2 regions of the Endozoicomonas sp. ALB091 genome follow, and region 2 is predicted to be linked to the other one. Evidence: predicted binding sites of a transcription regulator. Region 2 holds the regulator's gene; the other holds the start of a gene.
The links. Region 2 encodes FNR, which switches genes on or off when oxygen is low (the NO sensors DNR and NnrR bind a similar motif). Its sites were predicted from a motif close to TTGATNTANATCAA; they were not measured.
Positions count from the first base shown of each region.

Region 1: ACO6UX_RS13110 (OmpW/AlkL family protein) is a predicted target of FNR. The motif match lies at 5,258-5,271, and genes of this name have one in related genera.

Region 1 is NZ_JBLYNQ010000007.1:208,783-217,756, forward strand. Features, by position in the region: gene ACO6UX_RS13095 (ankyrin repeat domain-containing protein) at 1-976, opposite strand, end outside; gene ACO6UX_RS13100 (ankyrin repeat domain-containing protein) at 1,189-3,444, opposite strand; gene ACO6UX_RS13105 (tRNA-(ms[2]io[6]A)-hydroxylase) at 3,626-4,303, opposite strand; gene ACO6UX_RS13110 (OmpW/AlkL family protein) at 4,512-5,183, opposite strand; gene ACO6UX_RS13115 (universal stress protein) at 5,453-6,313, shown strand; gene ACO6UX_RS13120 (HU family DNA-binding protein) at 6,741-7,013, shown strand; gene ACO6UX_RS13125 (helix-turn-helix domain-containing protein) at 7,096-7,425, opposite strand; gene ACO6UX_RS13130 (NupC/NupG family nucleoside CNT transporter) at 7,603-8,853, opposite strand.
Region 2 is NZ_JBLYNQ010000017.1:15,862-24,835, forward strand. Features, by position in the region: gene ACO6UX_RS24025 (DMT family transporter) at 1-647, opposite strand, end outside; gene ACO6UX_RS24030 (hypothetical protein) at 640-918, opposite strand; gene ttcA (tRNA 2-thiocytidine(32) synthetase TtcA) at 1,226-2,137, shown strand; gene ACO6UX_RS24040 (ankyrin repeat domain-containing protein) at 2,343-4,109, shown strand; gene ACO6UX_RS24045 (TraR/DksA family transcriptional regulator) at 4,484-4,813, shown strand; gene ACO6UX_RS24050 (hypothetical protein) at 4,859-5,398, opposite strand; gene ACO6UX_RS24055 (adenine phosphoribosyltransferase) at 5,534-6,091, opposite strand; gene fnr (fumarate/nitrate reduction transcriptional regulator Fnr) at 6,171-6,923, opposite strand; gene hemN (oxygen-independent coproporphyrinogen III oxidase) at 7,437-8,831, opposite strand.

The DNA of each region.
Region 1 (8,974 bases), on a different contig from region 2:
TATCCGCCCCCTGATCAAGCAGATATTTGACCATTGGCAGATTGCCGCTGCGACAGGCAGCCCAGATCAAGGTTTTACTGCCGGTTTCGCCATGGCTATTGTTTGCACCTCGTTCGAGCAGTAACTTGACCTGCTCGAAATGGCCATTGATTGCCGCAACATGAACCGGGGTACGATGACCGGTACTGTGGTTATCAATATGCTCGCCGAGATTGAGCAGATACTCGATTAGATTGGTCGATCCCATTCTGGCCGATTGGTAAATCAGAGCATCCATGCCCCGGCAACCGACTTGCAACCGGGCACCGTTCTCTTTCAGAAACTTCACCACATCCTGATGGCCTGCATGAATGGCCCAGTACAGTGGAGAGATAAAACCTGTGGTACTGCCAGCCTGAATGTCTGCATTATATTCCAGCAGAACCTTGACTATCTCCAGATGCCCTGAAACGGCCGCCATCACAAGAGGTCCATAAAGAGAACCCTTTGCGTCAGGGAGTGCCCCCTTAGCCAGCAGAAGTTTTACCACTTCAAGCTTGCCAGCCCCGACTGCCAGCCAGAGTGGGGTGCACTGAGCCCCCATCTTAATAGTCCTGCCCAGACGGGCTATAACATAAGGGGACGTCCCGTGAATGCTGACCGGTTGTTGATCCAATGTTGCAATCTGCTCGGAGAGGTCGCCATTAACATCGGCACCCCGTTGCAGCAATCCTGAAATGGCGAGGATTTTTCCATTCAGGATTCCAGAGACAAATTGTCTTTGCCAGTTGTCCGGCAAGGCGCGTGGGTTATGATTCCATGATGGTGCAATGGCTCTTTTCGTCAGGGAAGTGACGGGGACAGCGCGATTGCAGGCAGGCGCTTTTGGCAAGGCAGGAAAAACAGGGGCTGACGACTTATCCCTGGCACCAGGGCCAGAGAGCGTTGTACCGGCGAATGTGCTCTGGCTATCAGGACTGGAAACTGCACTATACATTTTGTCATTCCAATTCAGATTTCGAGAACCCTGTTGGACAATTATTTCCCTTTTTTTATCCGCCAGACGTTTATTTAACAACAAAGACAGCCAGAGATTTTAAAACCACGACAATGTAGAGCCGGTTTATCAAGTTTTATGCACAGTGGTCACAGCGGCGAAGACTCTGCTACCAATATTCTCAGACAGGCACCCCGCTGTGAAATCGGATTTCACTCATTTTTTGACTCATCAAGGAAAAGTGCTCCCCGGGTTTCCGACAAAGACTGCTGGTCATTGGGAGAAAAATGATTAAGCTGCTGCAGGTATTGAGCAACATCCTGATGACCCATTTGCTCCGCTATGGAAAGTACATCCGTATTGTTGGCAGGGTTTGAGTAGTGAATGTCGGCACCCTGTTGATGCAAGTACATGACGGTATCCAGATGACCATACTTTGATGCAGTCCAAACCGCGCTGCCAAAGTTCTGGCTTTCCACATTCACGTTAGCCCCCAGCCCAGCAAGATACTTCACCACATCAACATGCCCACTTTGGGCCGCCATCCAGAGCGGTTTAGAGATGTCAGGCTTGGGGGCAGTACTGAAATGGGTCTCGAATGCGCGGAGCAGGTACTTTACTGCGTTCAGGTGGCCATGAAAAGACGCTTGAATGAGTGCCCCTGAAAAGTGTGACAGTTCGATACGCTGCAGTATTGTGTTCTCTTCAAACAGGTATTCCAGTATGGGGCAGTTACCTCCCAGGGCGGCACCAAAAAGCAAATAACCTGCATCAATTGCTGCGGATTTATGAACCAGACGCTTGACCAGCTCAAGGTGCCCATTAAATGCAGCCCCAAAGATAGGCGAGTGGAGACTTTCGTCAGCAATAACATTAGCATTAACCTCTGCGCCTTTATCCAGCAGGTATTCCACCATCTCCACAAGCCCCTTCTGCGCTGCTATATAGATAGGGGTACGAAAACCTGAAGCATCGGCATTGACGCTGACGCCCCTGTCAAGCAGGTATGCCACGGTATCAATACTGCCAGCTCTGGCCGCAAAATAGATTGGCGAATCCAACCCTGTATTGCCGTCAAGTCTTGCGCCCTTGCTGACCAGGAATTTGACCAGTTTAAAGTGCCCCCGGGCGCAAGCCTGACACAGTGGAGCTTGTGGGCCTGAGCAGTTGGCCTCAATGTTTGCACCCTTTTCAAGTAGCCACTTCACCGCTTCGATAGAGCCACTGCGAGCCGCTGCTGAGATCGGGGAATCGCAACCCGTTTCATTAATGTTGATAGTTGCCCTGTTGGCAATGTAATCCATCATCACCACTTTGTCTCCCTCAGCAGCGTGGCGGAACAGAGTAGCGCTGAGGTCGGGGGTGTTGATAGTCAGATTCTGATGCTCCAGCAAGTACGCCAACAGTTGGCAATTGCCAGAATGAGCAGCAGCCTCGATGGGGTGGGGTTCTGTCCAGGGGTAGGTATTACCGCCGCCAGCGTTGATGTCCGCCCCCTGATCAAGCAGATATTTGACCATTTGGAGGTTGCCGCTGTAACAGGCAGCCCAGATCAAGGTTTTGTAACCGGTTTCGCCATGGCTATTGTTGGCACCTCGCTCAAGCAGTAACTTGACCGGCTCAAAATGGCCATTGATTGCCGCAGCATAAACCGGGGTATGCTGACCGGTACTGTGGTTATCAATGTCCTCGCCGAGATTGAGCAGATACTCTATTAAATTGGTCGATCCCCTTCTGGCTGATTCGTGAATCAGAGCATCCATGCCCGGGCAACCAACTTGCAAATGGGCACCGTTCATTTCCAGAAACTCCACCACATCCTGATGGCCAGCATGAACGGCCCAGTACAGTGGAGAATTAACTCCTGTGGTACTGCCAGCTTGTATGTCTGCCTTATATTCCAGCAGGACCCTGACTATCTTCAGATGCCCTGCAACGGCTGCCATCTCAAGAGGTGCAAAGCGATAGTCCCTGGCGTCAGGGAGTGCCCCCTTAGACAACAGAAGTTCTACCACTTCAAGCTTGCCAGCCCCGGCTGCCAGCCAGAGCGGGGTGCACAGAGCCCCCAGTCCGGCAGTCTTGCCCAGGCGGACTGTAACAGAGGGGGGCGTCCCATGAATGTTGACAGGTTGTTGAGCCAATTTTGCAATCTGGCTGGAGAGGTCGCTATTAACATCTGCACCTTGTTGAAGCAATCCTGAAATGGCCTCGATTTCTCCATTCAGGATTCCAGAGACAAATTGCCATTGCCAGTTTTCCGGCAAGGGGAGTGGGTTATGATGCCCTGATGGTGCGATGGTTCTTTCCGTCAGGGCAGCGGCGGGGACAGGGCTGTTGTGAGCAAGGGAAGTTTCTTTTGGCAAGGCAGGAAGAACAAGGGCTAACGACTTATCCGTGGCATCAGGGCCAGAGGGAGTTGTACCGGCGAAAGTGCTCTGGCTATCAGGACTGGAAACTGCACTATACATTTTGTAATTCCAATTCAGTTTTCGATAGCCCTGTTGGACATTTATTTCCCTTTTTTTATCCCCCGTACGTTTATTTACAAGCAAAGACGGCTAGAGATTTTAAAACCACGACAATGCAGAGCCGGTCTATCACGTTTTACGGACAGTCGTCACAGCGGCGAAGCCCCTGGCACCAATATTCTCAGACAGGCACACCACTGTGAAAACGGAATAGTTTGTCCGGAGACTCAATGGCATCCTGTTCAATCCCGGCGAATATCGCCACCCGGTCAGCCACTGACCCGCCATTAATGGCCTCTGCCAATGCCAGATAGTCCTGAAAATGTCGACTTTCAGACTTCAATAATGACTGATAAAACTTCTTCAATTCATCGTCCAGCCATGGCGAGAGTGCCGCAAAACGCTCACAGGAACGGGCTTCAATAAACGCCCCCATCACCAGGGTATCGACCAGCCTGAATGGTTCAAACGTTCTGATGGCAGCACTTAACTGCCCCGCATAGCGACCGGCTCCAAGGTGAACATAGGGAATATCCCTGCGTGCCATAATGGCCAGAACCTGCTCATAGTGCCGCAACTCTTCACGGGCCAGTCTGGACATTTTGTTCAGCAGGCTTAACTGATCTTCTATTCTGAGTTGCAGCCCACCTTTCTGCTGTTCACAGCGACCGTTACCCCGGCCGAACGTCCCGGTGCGATAACGGCTCATTATCGCCATCGCTGATTGAGCGGCCTTCAGTTCATTATTGGCATGATCAACCAGAATCACCGCAAGATTCTCTGGTTTGCGCGCTTCATCAATCCATGCCTCAGGGGTTGGACAGGGTAAGAATTCAAGAATGGGCGAAATATTGGTCATAACTGGCTCACCTGGCTGAGCCAGCATGGTAACACGAGCGACAGGAGGGCGTTAAAGTGAGGCATCAATGTCTTTTTCTTATGAAGCAGGAGATCAAGCAGACCCATAAAGCACGCTGAAGCTACAAAGGTCAGATTCACCAATGCGCAGAATAAAAAACGCTGTCAGACAACTGACAGCTTTTTTTATTCAACTTATTGCCATGGCTTTAGAAACGGTATGCTACACCGGCCATATATACCCAGGGATCCAGAGATACATCAATTTTGTAATCATTTGAGCCATCTGTGAAAGTACCCGTTGTATCTATGTCCATATACCAGACGGCAGCATTCACACTCCAGTTATCAGCAACCTGGTAATCAAAACCGACCTGAGCCGCCAGACCAAGGGAGTCATCCAGCTTCAGATTCCGAAAACCAGCATTCGAACCAGCACCAACAAACTTTTCACTGAAAAAGATAGTGTAATTCAAGCCCGCGCCAAAATAGGGCTGGAACGCTGACGCATTACCCATTGGATAATACTGAACACTCAAAGTAGGTGGTAAGTGCTTTACTTCAGCGAAATCACCAAGACCAGAAAGCCCACCCTTACCCTGCAACTTGTGTGAGAATGGAGTAGCTGCAAGCAACTCAATACCGAAATTATCCTGAATCATATAAGTCAATGATAATCCCAGTTGAGTCTCATTATTGACATCCACTTTTGAGTCAGGCTGTTCGACCCCTGCTACATACAGATTTCCACTATCCACATCAGGATTTACACTGGCCAGACCACCACGAACAATAAAGTCACCAGCCTCATAGGCCTGTGCGGCACCAGATAGCAATACAGTTGCACTGATAATAGCGAGAGAAAGCGATTTGATTTTCATTCCTTACCTTTTTTGTTATTTATCAACCGGAAATGTAATATGCTGTTATTATATAAAGTTCGCCAGCACATTTATTGACCCAGATCAATTCTTCAAAAAACACAACGGTTTCCATAAGATCTCTTTTATAAATACAAATATTCATGGAATAACATTCCACATACTCCTAACTACACAGCATTTTATTGACCCAGATCATAAAAACATCAGTTCCGCTCATGCATGATGGAACTATAACAAGCAGAATATTCAGCAAGAGAGGAAACATTATGCGTGGAATTACCAAGGTTCTGGCCGTTGTTGATACCAGAAAGGAACAGCAGCTTGCCCTTGAACGGGCCAGCCAGATCTGCCGGGTAACCGGTGCTGCCCTGCATATTCTTGCGCCAAACCCCAGGGCCGATGGTGAATCAATGGTTCGCCTGGAAGCACTGGCTGAGCCACTGATGTCTGAGGGTCAGGAGGTTTATCTGCATGAAACATGGAATGGCTCTGTTATTGAAACCATTATCCATGTGCGTCAGATGGAACGCTGCCACCTGGTAGTCAAAGATGCCAAGTTAATCACCGCCCTCAAGAAAGCCTTCTCTACGCCTGAAGACTGGAGCCTCCTCCGCCGCTGCCGGGTTCCTGTACTGCTGGTGCAGGATAATAGTGACTGGACTAAAGGCAAAATCCTCGCGGCCATTAACGCCGACCCGAGAGACCATTATCACAGCATTCTTAACCAGGCGATCCTGCAATATGCGACGGACATCGCCAGTGAGTTCTCATCAGAGCTGCATCTGGCCACCGCTTACCCGACAACGATGCTGGCGATTCAGGATCACGGTGATGGACGGACTGACAAGGACTACTACGAAAAGCATTGTCAGGAATATGCCCGGGAGTTCAATCTCAATGAAGACTATTTCCATATTGAACCCGGTCCAACCGAGACCATGATCCCCGCGCTGCTGCAAGACATTGATGCCAAACTTCTGATTCTTGGCACTCACGCAAGAACCGGCATCAGCGCCCTGGCTATTGGCAATACCGCCGAACAGCTGATCTCCGAGGTCAAAACCGATATTCTGGTACTGCAGCCAAAACATCACATGATCCCACTGGAGCGCGAACTGGGTAAATAAGCCGACACCATAGCTGCCAGCCCCCATCCTGGCAGCCACCTCAAAATATTTCAGTCACGAAACCGGATAAAGCGGCTAAAAACTTCTATATTGTCCTAGGAGCCTGTCGGACTTAAGCGTCCGTAGCGAGGATTGCGAGAAATTGAGGATAAAAATTTCTGCTTCTGAGGAGAATAGCGGGGCTATTTGACGAAGAAGCAGGAATTTTTAGACCAATTTATCGCAACCGCAGTAGGACAGTCTTAAGTCCGACAGGCTCCTACAAGGTTTTCTCCCATCATCTGTTTTTCCAGCAAGAGATACACGTCAGGCTGATTGTGTTTCACCACCTGCCCAGGTTTTTCCCTGAGCCAAGCGAAGCCAGAGGCGGATCACCCATCTTCTGGTATTTTCTTTCCACATAACTGGTAATTCCCTGAGACTGGATATGAACAAGAAAGAACTGGTTGAGCAAGTCGCTGAACAAGCTAACCTGTCCCGAAGCAAGGCCGAGCTGGTTGTCAATGCCTTTATCAGCAACACACAGGAGACACTGGCAAGCGGCGACATCGTTCAACTTATTGGTTTTGGCACATTTTCGGTAGCAGATCGGGCGGCCAGGAAGGGGCGCAATCCACAAACCGGTGAAGAAATTCATATCCCCGCCTGCAAGCTGCCTCAGTTCAAGCCGGGCAACAAGTTCCGAGAAATGATCAAATAGACGCCCACTGCATTCTGAAACTGTTCTGCAAAAAGCGAAAAAGCGCCGGTAAGGCGCTTTTGTCTGAGCGTATTTTGTTACTTTATGCCATGGCTCTCATCACATTCAGAATGGCTCTTTTCTTCATCAGGTTCATTCGATGTAATTGACCGATAATCTCCCCATCCACTTCCGAGTCACTGATTACCTCATCAGAGCTGACCAGGTACTGGTTTCCACGCCCGGTGGCCAGCCACTCGAAAGACACCTCAAGAATTTCAGCCATTTTTCGCAGATTCTCGAGACTGGGACTGCTCATACTGGTTTCCCATTGGGCCAGTGCACTTCTGGATACACCAATCAAATCCGCCAGGGCCTGCTGCGAAAATTTCTTGTCTTTACGGGAGCATAAAATCCTTGTTGTCAGGTTCATCCTTGCACACTCACGACAGGTTCAGAAAGATATCCATGCCAGCAATACACACAGATACCCCGACATAGTTATTTCACTATGTCATTCGGCCATTTCCTGAAAAGCGTTAGATTCAGCTGATGAAGGGAAAATACAGGAAGGAAAGCAGGCCACGGTCAGACCGTGGCCCAAAAAACATTACAGAGACAACATCAGACCAGCGATGGTTGCACTCATAAGATTAGACAGAGTACCAGCAGCCACTGCCTTGATACCCATGCGGGCAATATCCTGACGACGGTGTGGTGCCATAACGCCCAGACCACCCAGGAGAATGGCAATAGAAGACAGGTTGGCAAAACCACACAGTGCAAAGGTGATGATGATCTGCGTACGCTGTGACAGCACTTCAACACCAGCCGCCGCAGCCGCTTCAGGGTTCAGGTAATTAACAAAATCCATGTAAGCAACGAATTCGTTCACCACCAGCTTCTGGCCAATGAAACTGCCCGCTGTCACGATTTCATTCATTGGCACACCAATCAGGAAGGCCAGCGGACTGAACAGATAGCCGAGAATGATTTCGAGGCTCAGGTCAGGGTAGTCAAAGAAGCCACCAATCCAGCCCATGATACCGTTAACCATGGCGATCAGGGCAATGAAAGCGAGCAGCATGGCACCAACGTTTGCGGCCAGCTTCATACCGGAAGAAGCACCAGAAGCGGCGGCGTCTATTACGTTGGCAGGCTTTTCATTGTCACCTTCGTCATCAGCCAGCTCAGAATTATCCGGAGTATCGGTTTCCGGCTTAATCATCTTGGCCATCAGCAAACCACCAGGTGCCGCCATGAAGCTTGCTGCAATCAGGTACCTAAGCTCGACACCCATGCCTGCATAACCGGCCAGAACAGAGCCTGCAACAGAAGCCAGACCACCCACCATGATGGCAAAAAGCTCAGAATTAGTCATACGACCAATATAGGGTCTTACCACAAGAGGAGCTTCTGTCTGGCCAACGAAAATATTTGCCGTTGCCGACAGAGACTCTGTACGACTGGTACCCAGTACTTTCTGTAACGCACCACCCAGGAAGGTAACCACCTTCTGCATAACACCCAGATAGTAAAGAACAGCAACCAGAGAGGAGAAGAAAATGATAATCGGCAGTACGTTGATGGCAAAAATAAAGCCGACCTTGAAGTTACCCAGGTCACCAAACAGGAAGCCGATACCCTGATTGGCGTAGCTGATCACATTACTTACCGCGTTGGAGACACCACCAAGAATTTCCTGACCCAGGGGAACATAAAGAACCAACGCTCCCAGTCCGGCCTGAATGGCAAAGGCACCACCCACAGTTCGCAGGTTGATCGCTTTTCGGTTATCGGACAGTAAAAAGGCAAGTGCCAGAAGGCTGGCAATGCCCACCAGACTCATAAGTATTTGCATGGGAAAAGGTGACCTCAGATGGATGATCGGTGCCGACCGGTTACCCGGCGAGAACTTCAGATAAATCCGGGGGATTGTATAACCTGATTTACAAAAACAGAACCATTATCTGACACAACTG
Region 2 (8,974 bases):
CCACCAATAAAGAGCAAATAGGGCAGTGTCCAGTAAGGAATAGGCTGCCAGTCAAGGATAGCTAACGGGATGCTGCTAAGAAACGATATCAAAAAATAGTAAGACAAAATCACATGGGTCGATTCCGTGCCTGAAAGGACCCGGGGGCTGACCATGGAAAGCGCCAGAAACACGCCGGACAGCAACCCGACGATATGCCAGTATTCAATGCCTTCTGCGTCCGGTCGCAAGATCAGCAGAATACCCAGGAAGCCAACAATAATAGGCAGCCACTGCCCCCCCGGAATGGTTATTTTTATCCAGGCCCAGACAAATAATGGCACAAATAACGGTGCCGTGTTACGCAGCAGAGAGGCGTCCACCAGGGGGGTATGTTGAATCGCCAGATAGTAGGTAAAAAAACACAGCCAGCCGGAAATCCCCCGGACAGCATGAATAACCGGGTGTTTTGTATACCAGTTGCGAAGAGGGTGTTTCAACAGCAAAGGGATAAGAATAAGCAGGCAGATGCCGTACTGAAACAAAACAACCATAGAGATGGGAACTGCATCGGCTACCACCTTGGTGGCAACACCCGCGGTAGTGGATGCCAGTGCTGAGAGCAGGGCAAAGATTATTCCTTTCAGAGTGGCATATTGGTCATTCATATTGGATAGTTAACTGCCTTGTGCCTGCCAATTTTTCCAGGGGTTGACCTGACGTCATCAGATTCAGTGCGTTTTTTACCCCGGCCAGACGGGGAACCCGCTGTGTGCCACCTGCGATAACGTCTTCGTATTGATTCAGGTCGAAAGCATTGCGCTGAATGAGAGTCCTGATGATGTCACCCAACAGGTCATCCGGACGGATCGATGAGAGCGCCCCACCGTCTCGGCCGAAAGGTCTACGACCACCGTCGTAGATATAGGCATCGGGCATGTTATCATTTCCTTATTATTCTGCTATGCAGAATTTGATTTTAAATATATTGATTTTGCTTTTGTTAATCAATACCGGGTTTTATCCATTTTCAGTGGCTGCTGGCGTTGAGCCGTTTTAAGTTGTGGGTCTTGAATGGCTCGGTGGATACCTTTCCGGGGCGGGGATATCCCATAACTTATTCCATTTGAGCTGGTTTCAGAATCCCCTGTAGTGAAAGTCCGTAACGGGATAGCAATCGGTCTGATTGGTGAAAGATTGACAGATAGTTATAATCAAATTTTTCCTTAGACTCCCTCAGGATAATATGACGACTTCTCTTTCCGGAACTGCAAAGACAGAATTTAACAAGCTGCAAAAAAGGTTGCGCCGCCACGCAGGTCAGGCTATTGAAGAGTTCAATATGATCGAGGATGGCGACAAAGTGATGGTCTGTTTATCGGGTGGCGCTGATAGCTACACGATGCTTCATATTTTGCAGAGTCTCCAGAAAAGTGCACCGATAACCTTTGATTTAGTGGCGGTGAATCTGGATCAGAAACAACCGGGCTTTCCTGAGCATATCCTGCCGGAATACCTGGATGGCCTGAATGTTCCTTATCATATTATTAACAGGGATACCTATTCGGTGGTTAAGTCGAAGATACCGGAGGGTAAAACCACCTGTGGTTTATGCTCGCGCTTGCGCCGTGGCACTTTGTACGCCTTTGCCGAAGATATCGGCGCAACCAAAATTGCCCTTGGCCACCATAAGGACGACATCGTAGAGACCATGTTTCTTAATATGTTCTATGGCTCCCGGCTGGCCGCCATGCCACCCAAGTTACTATCAGACGATGGACGGAACGTGGTGATTCGCCCTTTGGCTTATTGCCGCGAGAAGGATATCAAACGGTTTGCTGAGCAAATGGCGTTCCCGATTATTCCATGCAACCTGTGTGGCTCACAAAAGAACCTGCAGCGTCAGAATATCAAAGCCATGCTGGCTGAGTGGGAAAAAAAGAATCCGAGCAGGATCGAGTCAATTTTTACGGCTATGCAAAATATAGCGCCATCCCAGATGGCTGATACTGAGCTGTTCAATTTCAAGGATCTTAAAATGGATCGTTCTGGCGAGCGCAAGTCCTATGAGCATGAGGACAATCAAACGATCTTTTCCGGGAATATTCCTGATCCAATCGATACCGATATTGACATGGTAAAAATTATTACTATTTAATTTCCCGGCCTCTCAAGCTGAGAGGCTGTGCAGCCAGGCTATGCGAACGTTCAATTCAGATCAGATTGCCAAGGTGCGCCAATAGCAGGCAGGTCAGCTTCTGTGCTGCCTTTCAGGAACCAGTCCACAATTTTTCTGTCAATAGTGTTTATGAAATCACCGGTTGTCCATGAATTCAACCGGGTACACGGTGACCTGAATACTGATGGAAAATTCAATTTCTCCGGTTTCCAACCCGACAGGGCAACCATTAAACGATGTCTGTCCGATTTGTCTGGTTGGATTGTTTGGACACAGCAGGGTAGTGGTTACCCCTTGTCGCCATCGCTATCACGAGCAATGTGTGACCCCCTGGCTTAACAGCCGACAGTTGTCCAGACGAACTTGCCCGGTCTGTCTTAATTGGGCCCTGCCACTGATGCGAGAGGGTGGGGCGAAGCTCTATGAGTACTCAGCTTACAGCGAGTCAATGCCCCTGAGTTGCTGTCGCTCCGGAAACCTGGCACAGCTTCAGCAGTTGCTGACCCTCGACCCGAGTGTTGTCTTTGCCCTGTTTCGTACCGGTGATACAGGTCATCATGTCCGTCTGCTGTACATGGCCGCCAGCAATGGGCAAATGGGTTGCGTCAGGGCTTTGGTGGCAGCGGGGGCTTCGCTGGATGTCCCGGCCATCAATAACGGCATGACCCCACTGCACGTTGCCCTGGTCAATGGCCACCTTGATGTGGTTAATTTTCTGATTCAGTCCGGTGCGGGTCTCAATCTGACTAACCGGGATGGTCATACCGCCCTTCATCTGGCAGCCAGGCAGGAAGACGGTCAGTTTGCCGAAGCATTGATTCTGGGAGGGGCAAACCCTGCCACCAGGGACAGTCATGACCGAACAGCACTGCATATTGCTGCCCTGGAAGGCCGTTGTGAGTGTGTCAGGATACTGGCCCGGAACCCGGGCATTATTGATACCGTGGACAGCCGTGGCAGGACCCCCCTGATTCTGGCGACCAAGGCCGGCCACAGGGCGGTAATGGATATTCTCATCAGCAATGGGTGTAACATGACCATAGCCAGTCGGCATGGCCGGGTGGCAGTTCACCATGCGGCCACCGGTGGTCATGGCCACTGCCTGCGATTACTTGCCGATAAAGGTGCGAACCTTGACGCAGTGACCCCCGTTGGCAGAGCGGCGATACACTACGCTGCCATGCGAAACCATAGTGAGTGTCTGGAAATCCTGATTGATAACAACGCCAACGTTGAGGCGTTTGTCAATTGTGGCTGGAATGCCCTGCACCTTGCTGCTTATCATGGGCACCTTGAAAGCGTGCAAACCCTGATCCGAAGGGGGGCCAATATCCAGGCCTTTACCAACGGCAATAGCGTTATGACAGCACTGCACATAGCCACCAGATGCAACCATCTTGGGTGCGTCAGGGTCATTGTTGAGGCTAACGTGGATTTTTCGGCAAGGGACTCGGCTGGCAACACGGTGTTACACGACGCCGTCACCTACGGCAGTTATGTGTGCCTGCGCATGTTTATTCGCTCCGATGCCGACCTTGACATGACCAACGCAGAGGGTAAGACCGCACTGCATCTGGCTGTGCTTAAACACCGTTGCAATAGCCTGAAAGCCCTGATCCAGGTAGGTGCTCAGCTTGATGTTAAAGATAATTCCGGCCGTACTGCCATGCACTATGCCGTTGATATGTCCTTTATTCATTTCTCATTTGATGCTTCCCTCAGCCTGCTGATTCGGGCGAAGGCGGATCTGAATATTCCCGATCAAGACGGCAATACCGTTCTGCATATGGCGGCATTCAATGGCAACCTGAAAGTTGTCAGGATGCTGTTGAATGCCGGCGCAGATCATCGGGTGAGAAACAGACATGGCAGGACTCCCCTGGTACTTGCCAGACAGCTCAATCACACATCCTGCATCGACAGGCTGAAACGACTGCCTTATGTGATGTAATGCCTGGTTATCGACCACTCAGCCTGTTAATGGTTACGAGATCAAGAGGAGGGACTTTGTCAGCCTCCTGGACTCCGCTTCAGGCTGAACGGAGATTGTTCACATCAAACTCATTGAATTGATGTACCAGGTGGGAAAATGTTTTTCCGGATTGAAACTGAATATTACGTTTACGGTATCAATGATCTACTATTTGAATTCATGATTTTGGAAAGAATCAGTACGCCGCAGGTTGGTAATTACCTTATCCGTTTTTGTGAGTGGGGATAAGGTTCTTCGGCGTTGTTTTATGGTAAAGAGTGACCTTTTGACACAACCATTCTTTATAGAATAAACAGCAGGATTCTACAGTATTTTTGTGCAGGGGTAGCAAAATGACAGATCATGATAAGTGGCAGAAATGGTTGATGGCTCGCAGGGATGAGCTGAATACGCGTCTGGGTAAAATTAAAAAGGATGCTTCCCGAAAAAACAGTGCAGACTGGTCTGAGCAGGCGCAGGAACGGGAGAATGATGAGGTTATTGATGCACTGGGTAACGAGGCGGTGATTGAACTGGGTAAAATTAACCGCGCCCTTGATCGTATAAATGAGGGCGATTACGGTTTCTGCCTGTCCTGCGGTAAGGAAATTCCGGTTCAGCGCCTTGAGGTTATGCCTTATGCTGACCTTTGTGTTCAATGTGCTGAGGCCAAGGGGTTGTAGGGGAGCATCATCAAGGCGATAAGGGAGCAGGCAGGCTGAATCCTGTTATGCCGGTTTGGCTGCAGCCTGGTTAAAGTACGTTGACTCCTCTGTGGAGCAGCCTGATTCAATAATCATCTTTTGATAGCTTTCGCAGAAGCTCTGGAGTGTTCCGGGGTTTCTGCTGTGGAAGTGCTTTTGCCATAATCTGGCCATGGCAGTGATGTCTTCTTTATCAATATCTTCGATCTGAATACCGCAGCGGTGATAGATAAGCCAGGCAATGGCGGTGGCGTAAACCAGGTTGGTCGCCAGTTCATGATGGGGGTGGGAAAGAAACTCCCGCTGGCTGGCCAGTCCCCGAACTTTGCTGGATAAGTCAGCGTTTGGTGCCAGAAACAGGTCCCAGATATTGCGGTGCATGCGAGGAGAAATCTGATAGATACCGAGTGCCTGGTGATTGGCCTGTTTCAGATGAAAACCAAGCCCGGACTCTCTGGCTGCGGTACCAAGCAGCAGGTTCTCAGCAGTAGGGCTCCACATACCCAGATGCTTGAGTGCGGGGCGAACAACATAGTGCCTTAGTTCCTTGGCGCATATTCCCATTTGCAAAGTCCTTTTCCCGGGTAGATCCCGGTCTGTGCGTCCTGTAACTGCGGGAGGGGCTCTCAGATCCAGACATTAACCCTGGATCTAAGAGACATATCGTATCATCCCTGAAATTCTGAACTGAGGGTGGTTTTACTCACCGGCAAAATTGCACAGGGCATAGGTTGGAATGCCCGCCGCATTGAGTCTGTCAGCGCCCTTGAGGTCTGGCAGATTGATGATAGCTGCAGCTTCCAGTGTGCTGGCTCCTGCTTGTCGAATCAACTGATCCCCAGCCAGCAGTGTGCCTCCGGTGGCGATAAGGTCATCCACTAACAGAATTTTTTCACCGGCCTTAATGGTGTCTTCATGCATTTCCAGTACGGCTTTGCCATATTCAAGGTCATACTCGACACTGAGGGTTTTGCCTGGCAGTTTGCCTTTCTTGCGAAACAGTGCCAGCGGCTTGTTCATGATATAGGACAGTGTCGAGCCAAGCAGGAAACCGCGGGCATCAAGCGCGCCAATGCGATCAAAAGTCTGGTTCTCATAACGCTGAACCATGACATCCACGGCCTTACGCCAGGCTTCCGGGTTTTCAAACAGTGTGGTGATATCCCGAAACAGGATGCCTTCATGGGGCCAGTCCGCGATGGTTCTGATTTGCGTTCGCAGATATTCCTGAACGGATGAACATTCGTTTGTATGCATGGGAGGGAGCATGCCGCTGTCAGTCAATGGATAAAAAGGAAGAAGCCACCTCAAAGGGTAGCTTCTTTAGAGGATAAAGTCAGGCGTTGGTAGCAATCGGTTCCAGTGTTTTTCCCCCGGCCAGGGCACAGAGTTCAACCGAGTTGCGAATTTCGATTTCCTTGCCCACGGCGGAGATCAGGCCGTTTTTCTGGAATCGGGTAAATACACGACTAACCGTTTCTACCGCCAGACCCAGGTAGTTCCCCATCTCATTTCTCGACATGGACAGACGGAACGACTGGGAAGAAAAACCCCGGCGACGAAAACGGCTGGCCAGGTTAATCAGGAAGGTGGCAATACGTTCATCGGCGTTTTTCTTGGACAGCAGCATCATCATTTGCTGGTCTTCACGGATACGCTTGCTCATCAGGCGCATCAGATGTCGGCGCAATTCCGGGAATTGATCGGAAAGGGTTTCCAGTTGCTCAAAAGGAATCTCGCAGATCATGGTGGTTTCCATCGCCTGGGCCGACACCGGATAGGTATCCGTATCCATACCGCTCAGGCCAAGAATTTCGCTGGGCAGGTAAAATCCGGTGATTTGTTCCTCACCTTCATTGGTCGCTGTGTAGGTTTTGAGAGCCCCTGAGCGAACAGCAAAGACACTGGTAAAGGGGTCACCTTCCAGAAACAGGTGTTCGCCTTTTTTCAAAGGACGCCCACGCTTGATAATGTGATCCAGCTGATCGATATCCTTAATGCTCAGTGCCAGTGGCAGGCACAGTGAGCTGAGGCTGCAGTCTCTGCAGGCCACATGGCTCGGCTGTCGGACGTTGGGCTTTGACGTCATTGAGAGGCCTCAAAGTCGTATTTGGCGAAATTCGACACTGTTTATGGAAAACCAAGTGTATGAAAAGTGTTACCGGAGTGTAAATCAGGTATGTACGCAACCGGGCAGACCCAGGGTAGGGGTTTGGTGCTGCTTCAGCAATGCGTCATAAACTGCGGTGGTTCCGGTGAGCTCTCATCTGCCGTGTCATCTATCAAGCTCAGGGCTGACCCTGATCATGGTATGGTCATGGCTCCTGGTGGTTGTGTGTCTTTATCCCTGAAAATCAATCTGACATTGTCTTATGTCACAGGATTAAATTTTCGTTCGTGGTATTTAACGGACATGGCAGATTTTGCACTTATGTTTCAAGTAAATCAATGTGATAGTGGTGGCAAGTCGTCGTCAGTTTCAGTTTTTTTCTGATAAACCGGTGAGCTGCAGAGAGGTTTCGGTTCTGTGCGGGATGATCAGTCGTTGTCGGTACTGGCGGGAGAGGGGCTCCGGAGCCTGGTGATTGCTCCGGAGTGTTACTCAGATAACCTTTGAGAAGAGCGTCTTCTCTTTCATCTCCGGTTGATGGAGATAGTGGTCGAACTGCATACAGATGTTACGGATCAGCAGTGTTCCCTTTGGCAGTACTTCCAGCAAGCCATCGCTATTGAGACTGATCAGGCCGTCTGCCCTCATCGGCTCCAGCCTTGCCAGCTCATCCCGGAAGTAATCCCTGAATTGAATATCAAACCGCTGTTCAATATCGCTGAAGTTCAGTTTGAAGTGGCAGATCAGCTGGGTAATCACTGCCTGGCGGACTTTGTCATCAGCGGTCATCTTCAGGCCGCGAACCACTGGCAACTGCTGTTCATTGATCATTGCACAGTACCGGGCTTCATCGGTGCTGTTCTGGATATAAGTGTCGCCTACCTGGCTGATGGCAGACACGCCCATGCCGATCAGGTCGCAATGACCATGGGTGGTATAACCCTGGAAATTCCGGTGCAGCGTGCCTTCTTCCCGGGCAATGGCCAGTTCATCGTCTGGCAGGGCAAAGTGATCCATACCGATGTAGATGTAGCCCTGATCCAGCAGTTTTTCCGTGGCCTGATGCAGAATGTCCAGCTTCACTTCCGGCGCAGGCAGATCCTGCTCATTAATTCGGCGCTGTGGTTTGAAGCGGTGGGGCAGGTGGGCGTAGTTAAACAGGGATAGCCTGTCCGGGGCCATATCAGCCACACGATCGATGGTTTCCATAAAACTGTTGGTGGTCTGGAAAGGCAGGCCGTAAATCAGGTCCATGTGTACCGAGCGGAATGCCATGACCCTGGAAGCATCAAGAATGGATTGAATCATGCTTTCAGGTTGAACCCGGTTAACGGCTTGCTGAACTTTGGGGTTCAGGTCCTGAACGCCCATGCTGATTCGGTTGAAGCCAAGGTCCCTCAGGGTGCCCATCATGGGCCAGTCTACTTCCCTGGGATCCAGTTCAATGGAGTAGTCTGCGGTATCGCTTTGGGTCAGTTGGAAGTGCTGACGGATATGGCCCATCAGATCCCTCATCTGATCTCTGCTCAGAAAGGTCGGTGTGCCGCCGCCAAAGTGCAGTTGCTCGACCCGCTGTTCCTGACTGTAGAGTGCTGCCTGCATCTCTATTTCACGAAACAGGTATTCCAGATAACTATTGGCGCGCCCACGGTGTTTGGTGACAATTTTATTACAGGCGCAGTAATAACAGACATGGGAGCAGAACGGGATATGAAAGTAGAGTGACAGGGGATTGATGGCCCTGGCACTGGAGTGGGCATTGTGATGATATTTCTCAATATCAAAGCTGCCATCAAACTGCACCGCCGTGGGATAGGAGGTATAACGCGGGCCTGAGTGGTTGTATCGGTGAATCAGGTCTTTATCCCAAACTGGTGCGGTATTCATTATTGCTCTCGGTAATCTTCATGTCTTATTAGTCAGTGTGTTCGCCTTCTGGTCGGTCTTTTTGTGCCGGAAAGGGTAAGGCAAAAACAGTCGGTATTACGTCATGATGTTTTTGGCTAGTTTAGAAAGATTTTCAAGGTTGT